3 regions of the Aquabacterium sp. A08 genome follow, and region 2 is predicted to be linked to each of the others. Evidence: predicted binding sites of a transcription regulator. Region 2 holds the regulator's gene; each other region holds the start of a gene.
The links. The regulator FNR, encoded in region 2, switches genes on or off when oxygen is low (the NO sensors DNR and NnrR bind a similar motif). The targets are predictions, from matches to a motif close to TTGATNNNNATCAA.
Positions count from the first base shown of each region.

Region 1: HA630_RS03640 (DUF3149 domain-containing protein) is a predicted target of FNR. The motif match lies at 1,326-1,339, and genes of this name have one in related genera.
Region 3: HA630_RS17330 (DUF2189 domain-containing protein) is a predicted target of FNR. The motif match lies at 1,343-1,356, and genes of this name have one in related genera.

Region 1 covers NZ_JAAQQT010000522.1:16,787-20,053, forward strand. Annotated here, with positions in the region: gene pdxA (4-hydroxythreonine-4-phosphate dehydrogenase PdxA) at 1-232, opposite strand, end outside; gene HA630_RS03635 (Nif3-like dinuclear metal center hexameric protein) at 229-1,032, opposite strand; gene HA630_RS03640 (DUF3149 domain-containing protein) at 1,108-1,260, opposite strand; gene HA630_RS03645 (trypsin-like peptidase domain-containing protein) at 1,369-2,517, shown strand; gene tatC (twin-arginine translocase subunit TatC) at 2,536-3,267, opposite strand, start outside.
Region 2 covers NZ_JAAQQT010000688.1:28,774-32,040, reverse strand. Annotated here, with positions in the region: gene hemN (oxygen-independent coproporphyrinogen III oxidase) at 1-1,137, opposite strand, end outside; gene fnr (fumarate/nitrate reduction transcriptional regulator Fnr) at 1,276-1,992, shown strand; gene HA630_RS18600 (hypothetical protein) at 1,993-2,313, opposite strand; gene HA630_RS18595 (nitrogen fixation protein FixH) at 2,326-2,628, opposite strand; gene ccoG (cytochrome c oxidase accessory protein CcoG) at 2,656-3,267, opposite strand, start outside.
Region 3 covers NZ_JAAQQT010000682.1:5,087-8,353, forward strand. Annotated here, with positions in the region: gene HA630_RS17325 (Na/Pi cotransporter family protein) at 1-425, opposite strand, end outside; gene HA630_RS17330 (DUF2189 domain-containing protein) at 502-1,311, opposite strand; gene HA630_RS17335 (2OG-Fe dioxygenase family protein) at 1,438-2,178, shown strand; gene HA630_RS17340 (Bug family tripartite tricarboxylate transporter substrate binding protein) at 2,194-3,183, opposite strand; gene HA630_RS17345 (VWA domain-containing protein) at 3,207-3,267, opposite strand, start outside.

The DNA of each region.
Region 1 (3,267 bases), on a different contig from region 2:
ACAGCGGCAGGCAACCCGGGGGCAGGGTGGCGACGTCGGCCGGCCGCTCCACCACCGCCACGGGCAGCAGGCCGCCGGTGGCCGCGGCGGCGCGGCGCAAGGTGGCCAGCTCGCCCACCACCACGCAGTCGCGCGACCAGTCGGGGCGCAGCCGGAACACCTGGGTGACGATCTCCGGGCCGATGCCGGCCGGGTCGCCCATGGTCAGGGCCAGGGGGCGGTGCGTGCTCATGCGGGGTTGTCCACGTCGATGAAGCGGTGGCTCAGGCCCAGCGACAGCGCCACGGCCGCCGCCACCGCGGGCGCGCCGTAGCGCTCGGTGGCGTGGTGGCCACAGGCCAGGTAGGCGACGCCACATTCGCGCGCGTAATGGGCCTGGGGTTCGGAAATCTCACCGGTGAGGAAGGCATCGGCGCCGGCGGCGATGGCCGCCTCGAAATAGCCCTGCGCCCCGCCGCTGCACCAGGCCACGCGGCGCAATGGGCGCTGGGCCGTGTCGAGCAGGGTCACGGGCCGGCCCAGCACCGCCTGCACATGGGTGGCCAGCGCGGCCGCGGTGTCCACCGGCGGCACGCCGAGCAGGCCGAGGTCCTGGTCCCCGAAGCGGCCCCAGCCGCCGGGCAGCGGCGCCAGGCCCAGGCGCTGCGCCAGCTGGGCGTTGTTGCCCAGCGTGGGGTGGGCGTCCAGCGGCAGGTGGTAGGCGAACAGGCTGATGTCGTGCTGCAGCAGCAGCGCCAGGCGCTGCTTCATCCAGCCGGTGACACAGCCGCTCTGGCCGCGCCAGAACAGGCCGTGGTGGACCAGGATGGCGTCGGCCCCGTCGGCGATGGCGGCCTCGATCAGGGCGCGGCTGGCGGTGACGCCGCTGACCAGGTGGCGCACCCGCTCGCGGCCCTCGACCTGCAGGCCGTTGGGGCCGTAGTCCTTGAAGCGTGCGGGTTCGAGCAGGGTGTCCAGGGCGGAGCGCAGCGCGTCGCGGCTGCAACCGGCCGGCGGTTCGCCGGGGCGGGAAGCTTGGGGGGGTACGGTCATGGCGGTGAACGGCAAGGCGTCGGCAAGGGGCCTGGCCATTGTCTCACCGCCGGGCGCCGGCCGGCGCCACCCGGCTCAAGACCGGCGCTGCTGCTGGGCGCGCTCGGACTCTTCCATCTTGCGAGCGAAGAAACGGTAGAACCACCACGCCATGAAAGGGATGAACAGGAGCACGGCGAGGCTCAGCAGGCCGTAGTCGGTGGAAAAAAGGTCCACAATCGCTTTCATGGTGCACTCCGCTCTTTTTGTGTCTGAATCGCCCCGGATTTGACCCCGGATGCACCCGGGCCGACTTGACCCACATCAAGCCTTGCACGCATCACAGGCTAAGCCCCCATGAAACGCTACTGGCTGCTGTTTTCCCAATCCATCACCGTGCTGCTGGCGGCATGGTTCGTCGTCGCCACCCTCAAGCCGCAGTGGCTCAATCAGCGGCCGGTGCTCACCCGCATCGTGCCGGTGTTCGAGGCCGGCGAGACCGAACGCAGCCCGGCCGTGCAGGCCAGCAGCTACAGCAGCGCCGCCCAGACCGCCGCGCCGGCGGTGGTCAGCATCAGCACCAGCAAGGCACCGGCGCGCAACCCGCACGCCGAAGACCCGTGGTTCCGCTTCTTCTTTGGCGACCAGCAGGCCAGCCCGCAGCCGCAAACCGGGCTGGGTTCCGGCGTCATCGTCAGCCCCGAGGGCTACATCCTGACCAACAACCACGTGGTCGAGGAGGCGGACGAGATCCAGGTGCAGCTCAGTGACGGCCGCGGCGCCCGCGCCCGCACGGTCGGCACCGACCCGGAAACCGACCTGGCCATCCTGAAGATCGAACTGCCGCAACTGCCGGTGGTGGTGCTGGGCGATTCCGAGCAGCTGCGCGTGGGGGACGTGGTGCTGGCCATCGGTAACCCCTTTGGCGTGGGCCAGACCGTGACCAGCGGCATCGTCAGCGCGCTCGGGCGCAGCCAGCTGGGCATCAACACCTTCGAGAACTTCATCCAGACCGACGCGGCCATCAACCCGGGCAACTCGGGCGGGGCGCTGGTGGACGTCAACGGCCACCTGATGGGCATCAACACCGCGATCTATTCGCGCTCGGGCGGCTCCATGGGCATCGGCTTCGCCATCCCCACCTCCACCGCACGCGACGTGCTGGAGGCGATCGTGCGCGACGGCTCGGTCACGCGCGGCTGGATCGGGGTGGAGCCGCAGGCCCTGACGCCCGAGCTGGCCCAGTACTTTGGCGTGGGGCAGACCGAGGGGGTGATCATCACCGGGGTGCTGCAGAACGGCCCGGCGGCGGCCGCCGGCCTGCGCCCGGGCGATGTGGTGGTGCGGGTGGCCGGCACCCCGGTGAAGGACGTGCCCGGCCTGTTGAGCGCGGTGGCCGCCCTGCCCCCGGGCAGCCCGGCCGACATCGAACTGGAACGGCGCGAAGGGCGCCAGGTGCTGAAAGTCACCCCCAGCCGGCGCAACCCGCCGCCGCGAGAGCGCTGAGCCGGGACGGTGCCCGGCTCACTCGGCCGGGTCGGCCTCGGGCGCGCGGCTGGCCTTGGCGAACCAGCGCGACCCCACAATGCCCAGTTCGTACAACAGGCACATGGGAATGGCCAGGGCCAGTTGGGAAATCACGTCGGGCGGGGTGACGACGGCCGCGATGATGAAGGCCACCACCACGAAGTAGCCACGAAAGCCCTTGAGCTGCTCGGGCGTAACCATGCCAAAGCGCACCAGCAGCATCACCACGATGGGCACCTGGAAGGCGAGACCAAAAGCGAGGTACAGCGACAGGATGGCCTCGACGTAGGAAGCGATGTCGGGCGTGGCGTTGACGCTTTCGGGGGTGAAGCCCTGGATGAAGCCGAACATCTTGTCCAGCACGAAAAACTGCACGAAGGCGATCCCGACGTAAGCCAGGATGCTGCCAAAAATGATGAGCGGCAGCGCGAAATGCTTTTCGTGGGTGTACAGACCGGGGGCCACAAAGGCCCAGATCTGGTACATGACCCAGGGCAAGGCCAGCAGCAGGCCGGCCATCATCAAGACCTTGAGCGGCACAAAGAAGGGCGTGAACACGCCCACCGCGATCAGCTTCACGTCGGGCGGCATGTGGGCCCGGATGGGCACCGCGATCAGGTCGATCAGGCCGCTGGGGCCGGGCCAGAAGGCCAACAGCAGCATGCACACGCCGATGCCGGCGACGATGTAGAGCAGGCGGTCGCGCAGCTCGATCAGGTGCTGGACAAA
Region 2 (3,267 bases):
CAGCGCCATGATGACGCTGCGGCGCAGCACGTCGTCGCGGCTCAGGGCCAGCCCACGCACGATGGGCAGGCGCCCCTGGTCCAGGGCGTCGTAGTATTCCTCCAGCGTTTTGGCGTTCTGGCTGTAGGTGGCGCCGATGCGGCCTATGGCCGACACGCCCAGGGCGATCAGGTCGCAGTCGGGCTGGGTGCTGTAGCCCTGGAAGTTGCGGTGCAGCCGGCCCTGGCGCTTGGCCACGGCCAGGGCGTCGTTGGGCAGGGCGAAGTGGTCCATGCCCACGTACACATAACCCCCGGCGCTGAACAGGTCCAGCGAAATCGACAGCATGTCCAGCTTGTCGGCCGGGCTGGGCAGTTCGGCGCTGATGATGCGGCGCTGCGGCTTGAAGCGGGCCGGCAGGTGGGCGTAGGCGTAGAGCGCGATGCGGTCGGGGCGCAGCACCTGCACCTGTTCCAGCGTGTGGCGGAACGATTCGGGCGTTTGCTGCGGCAGGCCGTAGATCAGGTCGACGTTGACCGACTCAAAGCCGATGCGGCGCGCCGCCGCCACCAGCGCAAACACCTGCTCGGCCGGCTGCACCCGGTGCACCGCTTTTTGCACGGTGGGGTCAAAGTCCTGCACGCCAAAGCTCAGGCGGTTGAAGCCCAGCCGGTGCAGGTGCTCCAGCCGCGCCTCGGTCACGGTGCGCGGGTCCACCTCCACCGAATACTCGCCGCCCGGCACCAGGGTGAACTGGCGGCGGATCATGGCCACCAGGTCCTCCAGTTCGGCGTCGCTCAGGAAGGTGGGCGTGCCGCCGCCCAGGTGCATTTGCGAGACGTGGTGCCCGCGCCCGAAATGCTGCACCTGCAGCTCCAGTTCGCGCGACAGGTAGCGCAGGTACTCGGCCGCCTTGCTGTGGTGTTTGGTGATGACCTTGTTGCAAGCGCAGTAGTAGCACACCGACTCGCAGAACGGGATGTGCACGTAGATCGACAGGGGCAACGCCAGGGAACCGGCGCGGCGCTGCTCCAGCGCCTGGGTGTAGTCTTTTTCTGTGAACGCCTCCACAAAGCGGTCGGCCGTCGGGTAGGAGGTGTAGCGCGGCCCGGGCACGTCAAAACGCTTGAGCAGGCCTTCGTCGATGACATGGTTCACAGGTACTTCTCCAATCTGGGAGTAATGTGCCGCAAAGCCCCCGCTGCGCCATTGACGTGAGTCAAACAAAACGGCCAGCGTCACCCATGGGCGTTATCATTCGACGCATCTGCCTGCGCACCGTATCGGTGGTTACTTATGGACTTACACAGCATCAAAGTCGCGTGTTCGAGCTGCAACCTGCGCGAACTCTGCCTGCCGGTTGGCCTGAGTGCCGACGAGATGAGCAAACTGGACCACGTGATCTCGACCCGGCGCCGGGTCAAGCGCGGCACCTCGCTGTTCAATGCCGGCGATGCCTTCACCTCGCTCTACGCGGTGCGCTCGGGCTTCTTCAAGACGAGTGTGACCACCGCCGACGGGCGCGACCAGGTCACCGGCTTCCAGATGACGGGTGAGATCATCGGCATGGACGGCATCGTGCAGGACAAGCACTCCTGCGCCGCGATTGCCCTGGAAGACGCCGAGGTCTGCGTGCTGCCCTTCGACAAGCTGGAACAGCTGTCGCGCGAATTCAGCACGCTGCAGCACCACGTGCACAAGATCATGAGCCGTGAAATCGTGCGCGACCACGGGGTGATGCTGCTGCTGGGCAGCATGCGGGCAGAGGAGCGGCTGGCCGCCTTCCTGCTGAACCTGGTGCAGCGCCTGCACGCCCGGGGGTTCTCACAGTCCGAACTGATCCTGCGCATGACGCGCGAGGAAATCGGCAGTTACCTGGGCATGAAGCTCGAAACGGTGAGCCGCACCTTCTCCAAGTTCATGGACGACGGCATCATCGACGTGAAGCAGCGCTACGTCCACATCAAGGACACGCAGGCGCTGGCGGCCATCGTCAGCCAGCCGGCCGACTGATCAACAGCAGCCCCCGCCCGAGCAACCTTTGCCCCTGGCCCCTGGCTGGGTGCAGTCGGCGGGCCGCTGGTCGGGCGGCACGGGGCAGCGGTTGACCTCGAACGGCGACATGGCCAGCAGCGTGGTCAAGGCGCTGGAGGCCACGGTGGCGCCCCAGAAAAAGAAAAACGACACGGTGTAAATGGCCTGGTTCGACCAGCCCAGCGGCCGCCCCTGCCAATGCAGTTCGCTGGGGTCCACCAGCGCAAACACCACCATTTCCAGCACCCCAGCCACCAGAAAAGCCGGCCAGGCGATCCACATCCAGCGTTGGGCCCACATGCGCGTCTCCGGTCAGTCTTTGGGCAGGGTGGGGGTGACCGCGTGGTTGCGCGCCTGGTTGGCGGGCATCACGCTGAGTTCGGCCGCGGTGCGGGCCTCGGGCGACAGGGTTTCCACCGCGGCCGGGGTGACGCGCACCGGGGTGGCCGAGCGGTCCAGCACCGGGTCGGCATGGGTCACGGCGATGTAGACGGTGACGATGCAGGCGACGATGACGGCCAGCGGCCCGCCCAGCACCAACCACACATAGGGCTCCCGGTACCAGGGTTGGGCGGGGCGCTGGGCCGGCACCAGGGCAGGGTTCAAGGTGGACATGGCGGTTCTCCGGGAAGGGAATGGGGGTCAGCGCGGCACGAGGAAGACGGACTTTTCGGTCACCCGCAGCGCAGCGTCGTCGGCCGATTCCACCACAAAGGTGATGGGATGCGAGCCGGACCCGGCCGCGCCCGGCGGCACCTGCACCCGCACCGCGAGCGAACGCACCTCGGTCGGCAACACGGCCACGGTCGGGTCGGACGCCAGCGCAATGCCAGGCAGGCCGTCCACACTGACGCGGTAGGTCTGGGGCGCCTCGGTGGCGTTCATCACCTGCAGGCGGTACACGTTTTCGATGCGGCCCTGGTCCACCAGCCGCGCCAGGGCGCCGCGGTCGCGGATCACGTCCACCTTGAGCGGCGTGCGCAAGAACAGGCTCACGCCCACGGCCACGCTGATGAGCAAGAGGATGCCGCTGTACACCAACACCCGCGGGCGCAGGCCGCGGCGCACCATCTGGGCGGTGGTCCAGCCGTTGGCCATGCCGTTTTGTGTCGAATACTTGATGAGGCCGCGCGGGTAACCCACCTTGTCCATCACGTCGTCGCACACGTCGATGCAGGCCCCGCAGCCGATGCATTCGTACTGCAGGCCCTTGCGGATGTCGATGCCGGTGGGGCAAACCTGCACACACAAGGT
Region 3 (3,267 bases), on a different contig from region 2:
TAAAAGATGGCCCGCCCCACCACCCGGATGGAAAACGGCAGCATGGTCAGCAGGCCGCCCAGCACGATGAGGTAGGGCCCGATGTGGGTCAGCTTGTACGACACCAGCCAGGCGGTGGAGGTGGTGCCGATCTTGGCGCCGAGCAGCACCGCCAGGCTGGCGGCAAAGCTGAGCGTGCCGGCGTTGACCAGCGCGACCACCAGGGCCGACACCGCGCTGCTGGACTGCACCACCGCCGTCACGCCGGCGCCCAGCAGCAGGCCCCGGAAGCGGTCGCGGGTGGCCAGGCCCAGCCAGCGCGGCAACTTGTCGCGGCCCACGGTCTGCAGTTCCTGGCTGAAATGCTCCAGCCCGTACAGGAACAGCAGCAGCGCGCTGAGCACCAGCACGAAGACCTGGAAATCGCTGAATTGCAGGGTGGCCATGGCCCGCAGCATAGCGCGCGGGCCGGCGGTCTGCCACCGCAGACCCTGGTGGGCGGGAGGCGGTGTGGGCGGTGCCTCAGGCCGGGGTGGGGGCCGGCACGATGCCGCGGTAGGCGTGCCAGGTGGCGTGGCCCAGCACCGGCCCGGCCACAAACAGGCCCAGGAAGCCCGGCAGCATCGCCAGCAGCACGGTGACGGTGATGAGCGCGCCCCACAGCAGCATCACCCCGGGGTTCTGCAGGCAGGCGCGGATGCTGGTCAGCCCGGCCGAGATCGCGTCCACCTGCCGGTCCAGGATCATGGGGATGGCGATGACGCTGGTGACGAAGATCAGCCCGGCAAAAACGGCGCCGACCACGGTGTAGGTGATGAGGAATTCCAGGTTCTGCAGGCTGAACAGCACCTTGAGCAGGTTTTCGGTGGACGGCATGGTGTTGAAGGTGACCGCAAACACCACCAGCGAGGCCCGGCCCCAGAGCATCTCCAGGATCAGCAGCACCCCGGCGAAGATGGCCATGGTGCCCTTGGTGGGGCGCCAGGCCGCCAGCGAGGCGCGCAGCGAGGGCCGGCGGCCGGTTTCGCAGGCGCGGCTGGCGTCGTAAATGCCCAGGCAGAGGAACGGCCCCATCAGCAGAAAACCGGCGCTCAGGGCCAGCACGTAGGCCGGGGCCGCCCGGAACACCCACCACAGCGCGTGGCCCATGAGGAAAAAGCACAGCCCGTAAAACAGGCCCACCTTGGGGCAGCGGGCGAAGTCGCGCCAACCGCGCGCCAGCCAGCGGAAGGGGTCGGCCGGCGACAGGTCGGCCAGGCGCAGGGCAAAGACCGACGCGGACTCGGGGGCCGGCTCGGTGGCGGGGTGGGGATCGGTGGGGGAGGCGTTCATCCGCGCTGGCTCCAGGTGCAAGCCATTGTGCTTGATTTTTGTCAAACGCACGATACCCAAGCCCGGCCCGCCCGGCCACATGGTTTACCCGCCCCGGTATGGTGCGGGTTTACACTGTGCGGCACCATGAGTGCCCATTTTCTGCCCCCCTGCGTCCCCCTGAGCCGTGTGGACGAGACCCTGGCCCAGCAGGGCTTTGCCCTGATGGACGCGCGTTCCGTGTGCGACTGGCTGGCGCTGGAGCCGCAAGGCCTGGCGGCCCTGCAGCCGAGCTGGGACGACCTGCCCAGCGACCAGTACCTGAAAGACGGTGGCCGCTACCGGCGCCGGCGCCACAGCTGCTTTGTGGTGGACGGCGAGCGGGTGGAGCCCGTGCCGCACCGCGCCCACTGGCAGCCGCTGGAGTACAACGCCCTGCACGGCGGCATGGAGCGCTGGTTCGACCCGATGGACCCGGCCACCGTGGCCCTGCCCGCCTGGCAGCGCCTCCTGGTGCAGACGGCGGCGGTGACCTCGGCCCTCAAAGGCGCGCAGCGCTGGTACATCGAGGCGCACCAATTCCGCATCGACACCACCGACGGCATCGGCCGCCCCACGCCCGAGGGCGCGCACCGCGACGGGGTGGAGCTGGTGGCGGTGTTCCTGGTGGGGCGCCACCGCATCAAGGGCGGCGAAAGCCGGGTGTTCGACGCCCACGGCCCCAACGGCCAGCGCTTCACCCTGACCGAACCGTGGTCGCTGCTGCTGCTGGACGACGCCCGCGTCATCCACGAAACCACGCCGATCCAGCCGCAGGACGCCGACGCCATCGGCTGGCGCGACACCCTGGTGCTGACCTGCCGCGCCGGCGGCTTCCAGGGCGACTGACGCCGCCCCGCCGCGTCACTGCGGCTGGAAGCCGCTGTCGCGGATGATTTTGGCCCAGGTCTGGGTGTAAGCGCGTTCGCGCGCCCCCAGTTGCGCGCCGGTCATGTGGCCGACGTTCAGACCCATGGCGGTCAGGCGTTCCTTCACCTCGGGGCGTTGCAGCACCTGGGCCACGGCCTGGCTCAGCCGTTCCAGCGTGGCCACCGGGGTGCCGGCCGGCGCGAAGATGCCGTAGTAAGGCAGGTCCTCGAAGCCGTTCAGGCCCAGCTCGGACAGGGTGGGCACCTCGGGCATCAGCGGCTGGCGCTGGGTGCCCATCACCGCCACCACCCGCAGCTTGCCGGCCTTGTGGTTTTCGATGAAGTCGGGGATGGAGCCGACGCCGGCGGCGATCTGGTTGCCCAGCATGTCGGCCATCATCGGCGCGCTGCCGCGGTAGGGCGCGGCCACCAGGTCCAGCCCGTTGCGCTGGGCCAGCACCTGCACCAGGAACTGCGGCACCGACGCCGGCGCCGGCACGCCCACCGCGCCCCGGCCGCCCTGCTGTTTCACCCAGGCCAGGTATTCCCCGTAGCTTTTGGCTGGGGTGCCGCCCGACACCGCCAGCGCGTTGACGAAGGTGGCGAAGCCGGCCACCGGCACAAAGTCCTTGGCCGGCTCGAAGCCCGGGTTTTTCACGACCTGCGGCAGGATGGAGATGCTGTGGTCGTGCGACAGGAACAGGGTGTGGCCGTCGGGTTTGGCGGCCTTCAGCGCCTGGGCAGCGATCTGCCCGCCCGCGCCGGCCTTGTTTTCGACGATGACTGGGCCGCCCAGCGCGGCTTTCAGCGGTTCGGCCAGGATGCGGGCGATGGCGTCGGTGCCGCCGCCTGCGGGGAAGCCGACCAGCAGCCGGGTGGGGGTCTCGGCGTGGGCGCTGCCCAGGGTCAGGGCGCCGGCCAGGGCCGCGGCCCAGACGAGGGCGGTGCGGCGTGCCGGGCGGGCGGGGTGCGGGGTGTGTGGCATGGGGCCTCCGTGGGGGAAAAACGTCATTTTGGCAGGGCCGGCGCGGCGGGGTCGGCCCCGTCGCGGCGGATGGCGTTGGGAAAG